One region of the uncultured Pseudoxanthomonas sp. genome, then DNA from elsewhere that is predicted to be linked to it. Evidence: predicted binding sites of a transcription regulator. Region 1 holds the regulator's gene; the other holds the start of a gene.
What was found. The regulator FliA, encoded in region 1, starts transcription of late flagellar genes. The targets are predictions, from matches to a motif close to TAAAGTTTNNCNNNCNNNGGCCGATAA.

Region 1 (3,355 bases):
ATGCGCGTGGCGCCGGCGGAGCATGCGACCGACCAGCACGTCGCAGACCAGCAGCAGGCCCACGAGCACGAGGACGACGGGATGGCGGTAGCGGGGGACGGACGCGACGGGCATGGCAGGTCTCCGGTTCCGCAGTGCGCGTCCCCCGGGGCTACAACCCCAGGCCGGACAGCAGGTCGTCGGCGTCGTCCTGCGAAAATGCATTGCGGTCCAGACCAGCAACGGCCGGACCGGCGAGTTCTGAAGGCTTGTCGCGGTTTTTTTCCGGCGGCGGAAGGCCGAGGGCGCCGAAACCTTCGTGCACGCGGCGCACGATGCCTGCCACCCGGCGGATGATCTGGCCCGTCAGGTCCTGGTAGCTCTGTGCCAGCGCCATCTCCGACAGCCCCTTGCCGATGCTGTCCACCAGCGCGGCCTGCTCGGCGGACAGCGGGGTGGTCTTCAGCTGGGTGGCGTAGCCCCGGCACTGCTCGGCCAGGTCCAGGGTCTTGTGGCTGGCCTGTTCGGTCATTTCGACCACGTGGTCCAGCCGCGCGCAGGCATCGTCGAGATCGCCGGCGTCGGTCGGCGGCAGTTCGCCCAGCGTCTGCGCCAGTTCGCGGGCAAGCCGGCCCAGGCCCTGCATCATGGGCTGCGTGCGCCAGGCGGCGATGGCATCCAGTTCGCGCCGCCAGCCGGCTTCGTCGCCCTGTTCGAGGGCGTCGAGTGCGGTCTGCAGTTTCTCCACGAGTGCCGCGCGGGCGCTGGTGGCATCGGCGACGGCGCTCATCAGGCGGCCGCTCCGAGACGTTCGAAAATCTTGCCGAGCTTCTCTTCCAGCGTCTGCGCGGTGAACGGCTTGATGATGTAGCCGTTCACACCGTTCTGCGCCGCTTCGATGATCTGCTCGCGCTTGGCTTCGGCCGTCACCATCAGCACCGGCAGGGTCTTGTAGCGATCGTCGGCGCGGATGGCTTTCAGCAGCTCGATGCCGGTCATGCCGGGCATGTTCCAGTCGGTGACCACGAAGTCGAAACTGCCCTGGCCCAGCGCGGTCAGCGCGCTGTTGCCGTCCTCGGCCTCGGCGGTATTGGTGTAGCCGAGGTCGTTGAGCAGGTTCTTGATGATGCGGCGCATGGTGGAGAAGTCGTCCACGATCAGGATGCGCATGTTCTTGTTGGTCACGGATGCTCCGGTATTGCGTGGACGGTGGGTCTGGTGGGGATATCGGCCGGGGGCGGGAAAGGTTTAGCGGAGGCGACACCGCTCCTGCGGGGTCGCGCGATTGCCAAGGTCACTCGTCGTCTTCCAGCCCCGCGTCCGCCTTCTCGAACACCTGCAGGCGGCCGCGCAGGCGCACCATCGCCTGGCCGTGGATCTGGCAGACGCGGGATTCGCTCACGCCGAGTACGGCGCCGATTTCCTTCAGGTTGAGCTCCTGCTCGTAATACATCGACAGCACCAGCTGCTCGCGCTCGGGCAGGTGGCCGATCGCCTTGACCAGTTGCTGGCGGAACTCGCTGCGCTCCAGGTTCTGCTGCGGCGACGGACCGCCGGTGCGGGAGGTGTTGGGTTCGCCGTGGTCGTCGATGTGCGATTCCAGGCTGAGAACCTGGCCGCGCGCAGCGTCTTCCATCAGGCGCAGGTACTCCGGCAACGGCATCTCCATCGCGGACGCGACTTCCGTGGCGATGGCGGCGCGGCCGGTGCGCTGCTCGATCTCGCGCACGGTCGCCGCGGCCTGGCGGGCACGACGGTGCACCGAGCGCGGGACCCAGTCGCCGCGACGGATCTCGTCGATCATCGAACCGCGGATGCGGATCGAGGCATAGGTTTCGAAGGACGCGCCCTGTTCGGCGTCGTAGCTGCGCGAGGCTTCCAGCAGGCCGATCATGCCGGCCTGCACCAGGTCGTCGATCTCCACGCTGGCCGGCAGTCGCGCCGCAAGGTGGTGCGCGATGCGGCGGACCAGGTCGGCGTGCTGGGTGACGAAGTCGTTGGCGTTGCCGCGCTGCACGGCGCGGTACTGGGCGGCGGCGGTGTTCATGCGGCCACCCCGCGCTGGATCAGGCGTTCGACGAAGAACTCCACGTTGCCGCGGGCGCCGACCGGCGGCTGCCAGCGCGCCGTCGTGCGTGCGATCTCGGCGATGGCACGCGCCGAGGGGCTGCCCGGGTATGCCTTCACGACGGCCTGCTGGCGCTGCACCGCACGGCGCAGCCAGTCGTCCTGAGGCACGGCGCCCAGGTAGTGCAGGGCGACGTCGCCGAGGAAGCGCTCGCACACGCGGGCCAGCTTCTCGTACAGCTTCCGGCCTTCATTGGGGTCGCGGACCATGTTGGCGATGACGTGCACGCGGTCCAGGCCGCGTTCGCGCGCCAGCACCTTGATCAGCGCGTAGGCGTCGGTGATCGAGGCCGGCTCGTCGCAGACCACCACCACGGTGTCCTGCGCGGCCTGGCAGAAGGTCAGCACGCTGTCGGTGATGCCGGCGGCGGTGTCCACCACCATGAAGTCGAGGGCGCGCTGCAGTTCGGAGAACACGTTGACCAGGCCGACGTGTTCGGCCGGCGTCAGTTCGGCCATGTGGCGGAAACCGGACGAGGCGGGCACCACCAGCACGCCTTCGGGCCCTTCCAGCAGCACGTCCTCCAGGCCGCAACGGCCGGCGACGAGATCGGCGAGGGTGAACTTCGGCGACAGGCCGAGCAGCACGTCCACGTTGGCCAGGCCCAGGTCGGCGTCCATCAGCAGCGTGCGCTTGCCCATTTCGGCGAGCGACACGGCCAGGTTGACCGACACGTTGGTCTTGCCCACGCCGCCCTTGCCGCCGGTGATGGCGACGACGCGCACGGGATGGAAGGCGCCGGGCAACGGCGGGGTGCTGCGGGGATTGGTCTGCAGCGGGTGGTCAGGCGACATGGGTGGCCTCGGTCGAGCAGGGTTCGTCGGCTTCGCGGCGCAGCTGGTCAAGCCGCAGCACGAGGTGGGCGCTGTTGGCGCGGTGGAGATCGTCGGGGACGCGCTGGCCGTCGGTCACCCAGGTCATCGGCAGCTGGTGGTCGACGACCACGCTGAGCGCGCTGCCCAGGCGGCCGGTCTCGTCCAGCTTGGTCAGCACCACGCCTTGCGGCTGCACGGTGCTGAAGCGGCGCACGACTTCATCCAGGTCGGAGAAGTGCGAATTCGCAGGCAGGCAGAGCAGGGTCCTGACCTGGCCCGAGGCGCGCAGCCAGTTGAGCTGGCCGACCAGGTTGCGGTCGCGCTGGCCCAGGCCGGCGGTGTCGATCAGTACCAGCTTGTAGTCGCGCAGGCGTTCCAGCACCAGCGCCAGGGTCTGCGCGCTGTCGGCCTCGTGCACGGCGATGCCGAGCTG
Region 2 (3,355 bases), on a different contig from region 1:
CTTCGCCCGCTTCCTTCGACTGCGGGACGACATGCCGCCGGCGGATCCGACGCGCTGACGAAGCGACGCGATCCGACGCCCATTCCCGCGGGTTATGCTGCGACCGTTACCCTTCGATCACGACCGTCATGCGCCTTTTCCCCACCGCCTGTATGGGCTTGCTGCTGATCCTGATGACCGCCTGTACCACCACGTCCCCGATGAATCCGACGGGCGAGTTCGTCTCGCGCGAGGTCGCGCTTGCGGGCAAGACCTACCGCTACCAGGTCTTCGTGCCGGCCGCGCGCTTCCGCAAGGCCAAGCCGCCGGTGGTGCTGTTCCTCAATGGCTCGGGCGAGCGCGGCAGCGATGGCGTGAAGCAGACCATGGCGGGATTGGGACCGTACGTGCGGCAGCATGCCGATACCTTCCCGGCGCTGGTGGTGTTCCCGCAGGCACCCGACGACACCGAGTGGACCCAATCCGCCGGCCCCATCGCATTCGCGACCCTCGATGCCGCCATGCGGGAATTCAACGGGGACCCCGACCGCGTCTCCCTGACCGGCATGTCGATGGGCGGCTACGGCACGTGGGAACTGGCGCTGCAGCAGCCGACGCGTTTCGCCGCGCTGGTGCCCGTGTGCGGCGGCATCACCGTCGACTGGGGACGTGACCGTTCCAGCATGAACGTCCACAGCGTGGCGGGCGAGGCGGATCCCTTCGCCGCCGCCGCGCAGCGCCTGAAGGACGTGCCCGTGTGGATTTTCCATGGCGGCAAGGACGACGTCGTACCGCCGTCGCAATCGCGCCGCATGGAGGCGGCACTGGACAAGGCCGGCGCGCGCGATGCGCGATACACCGAGTTCCCCGATGCCAACCACAACAGCTGGGACGCGACGTACGCCCATGCCCCTTTGTGGGACTGGCTGTTCGCCCAGCGGCGCGGGCGCTGAGCCGTGGCCGAACTCGTTCCCGACTACTTCAGTGCCGGCTGGCGCGAACGTTCCCTGGCCTGCCCCTGCGACTGGGCGGGCGACAGTCGCGCCATGGCGATGGAGTTGCACGACGCCGTCACCGACTATGCCTGCCCGCAGTGCGGCAACCTGCTGCTGATCGTCTCGCACCCCAGTCTCGAGCAGGTCCGCGCCGCCGCCGCGGAGGGCAATGAAGAAGCCAGGACCCACCTCGGCATCATCGAAGAAGCCCACGCCCGGCTGTCCCCGGCCAGCAACTGACACCCGCGCCGGCGTCACGCTTTCGGCCGCCTCCCGTCCGACACGTCCTGCCTGCCCTCAACCTGCGCCCGCCGCGGCCGATAACCCGGCATCCCCTGGTGGTCATCGGGCATCTGCCCCTGGCCGTGCGAGCGACTTGAATGGCTGACATGGCCGACGAAAATTCGGGTATCGCGGGCGGTTTCCGCCGGCTCTGGTCGCGTCGCCGCGAGGCGGGCGCGCCCGCCTCGCGCGAGTTGGCCACGACGACAACGGCCAGACCGCGGAACGCCATCAGCAGCGCGCAGCTGCAGGCGCTGTTCGCCCACGCGGAAGAACCCGGCGCCCTGCTGTCCGCGTTCGCCGACGGCGTCGCCGGCCTGCCGGGTGAACTGCACGGCATGGGCGAACGGCTGCAATCCGCCCAGGCCGACAAGGACTGGCCGCGTTATGGCCGCGCGCTGCGCCAACTCATCGACAAGTACATCCGTACGATCCAGGACGAGCCGCTCGCCGGCGAGGCCGAACAGCTGCGCGACCTGCTGTACCAGCTACTGGTCGGCGGCGTGGAGCAGCTGCTGCGCGACGACGGCGCCCTCTTGCCGCAGGCGCATGCGCTGGCGGACCGCGTGCGCCAGTGGCAGGCCAACCAGCCGCTGGGCGAACTCGGCGCGGACCTCCGCGACCTCTGCCAGCAGGTGAGCCAGCGGTCGCACGAGGTGGACGACGCGCAGGAGCTGATGCGCAGCCTGTTCGACCTGCTGCTGGAGAACGTCGGCGAGCTGATCGAAGACGGCAGCTGGCTGCAGGACCAGATCGGTGCGGTACGCCAGTTGCTCGCGGGCCCGCTCGACCGAACCGCGCTGGAGCAGACGCGCGCCGGGCTGCGCGAGGTGATCTACAAGCAAGGCCTGCTCAAGCAGGGACTGGCCGAATCGAAGGCGTCGATGAAGGAGATGATGGTCACCTTCGTCGAACGCCTGGACGGCATGGCCAGCAGCACCGGCGAGTACCATGACCGCATCAGCTTCCACGCGCAGGCCGTGCGCGAGAGCCGCAGCATCGCCGAACTGGGCAAGCGGATGGAGGACATCCTGGAGGACACCGCGCAGGTGCAGGCGCAGGCCCTACGCGCGCGCGACAGCCTGATGGAAGCGCGACGCGAAGTGGAAGACGCCGAGCGGCGCGTGATGGACCTCGAGCAGGAACTGCAGTCCGTGTCCGAACTGGTGCGCGTCGACCAGCTCACCGATGCGCTGAACCGGCGCGGCTTCGACGAGCTGTTCAAGCGCGAGTCCGTGCGTGCCCTGCGCAGCGGCCAGACGCTGACGCTGGCGATGCTGGACCTGGACGATTTCCGCCACATCAACGCCGCGCACGGACACCTGGGTGGCGATGCGGCGCTGTGCCATGTCGTGACGCTAGCGCGTGCCACCCTGCGCGCCACGGATGCCGTCGCCCGCTTCGGCGGCGAGGAGTTCGTGCTGCTGCTGCCTGAGACCAGCTTCCTCGAAGCGATGGGAACGCTGGAGCGCCTGCGCGACCGGCTCGCGCACAAGCCGCTGGTGTACGAAGGCCGCGGCATCCTGGCGACCTTCAGCGCGGGCGTCGCGCGCTGGGTGCCGGGGGAATCGCAGGACGATCTGCTGGCACGCGCGGACCGCGCGATGTACCAGGCCAAGCAGGCCGGCAAGAACCGGGTGGTCGCGGCGCCGGAGTGAGTGCGGCGCGCGAAGGCCGGCTGGCAAGCATGGATCGACGCCCTGCGACTCCGCCATCGTCATTACGGCGAACGCAGGGATGACGGCAGCGTCCGGGTTGCACGTGCGGAAATGCGCGGCCGTATCGCGAATCGCAACGGCAGACCGCTGGAACTCAACCCAGCAGCGTCTCCAGCACCGCCATGCGGATGGCGACGCCGTTGCTCACCTGCCGCAGGACCAGCGACTGCGGCCCATCGGCGACCTCGTCGGTGATCTCGACGCCACGGTTGATCGGGCCGGGATGCAGCACCACCGCATCCCTGGCGGCCAGCGCCAGCCGCGTCGCGGTCAGGCCGTAATCGCGGTGGTAGTCCTCCAGCGACGACACCAGCCCCTCTTCCATGCGTTCGCGCTGCAGGCGCAGCATCATCACCACGTCGACGCCCTCGAGCATCTCGC

Region 2: Q0907_RS14455 (GGDEF domain-containing protein) is a predicted target of FliA. The motif match lies at 1,272-1,298, and genes of this name have one in related genera.

What each region holds. Positions count from the first base shown of each region.
Region 1 is NZ_CANMLQ010000002.1:639,581-642,935, forward strand. Features, by position in the region: gene Q0907_RS09110 (hypothetical protein) at 1-114, opposite strand, end outside; gene Q0907_RS09115 (protein phosphatase CheZ) at 152-769, opposite strand; gene Q0907_RS09120 (chemotaxis response regulator CheY) at 769-1,149, opposite strand; gene Q0907_RS09125 (RNA polymerase sigma factor FliA) at 1,274-2,026, opposite strand; partial or broken gene Q0907_RS09130 (MinD/ParA family protein) at 2,023-2,835, opposite strand; gene flhF (flagellar biosynthesis protein FlhF) at 2,891-3,355, opposite strand, start outside.
Region 2 is NZ_CANMLQ010000006.1:52,218-55,572, reverse strand. Features, by position in the region: gene Q0907_RS14470 (DNA ligase) at 1-58, shown strand, start outside; gene Q0907_RS14465 (prolyl oligopeptidase family serine peptidase) at 129-932, shown strand; gene Q0907_RS14460 (hypothetical protein) at 936-1,214, shown strand; gene Q0907_RS14455 (GGDEF domain-containing protein) at 1,364-2,914, shown strand; gene Q0907_RS14450 (aspartate carbamoyltransferase catalytic subunit) at 3,069-3,355, opposite strand, start outside.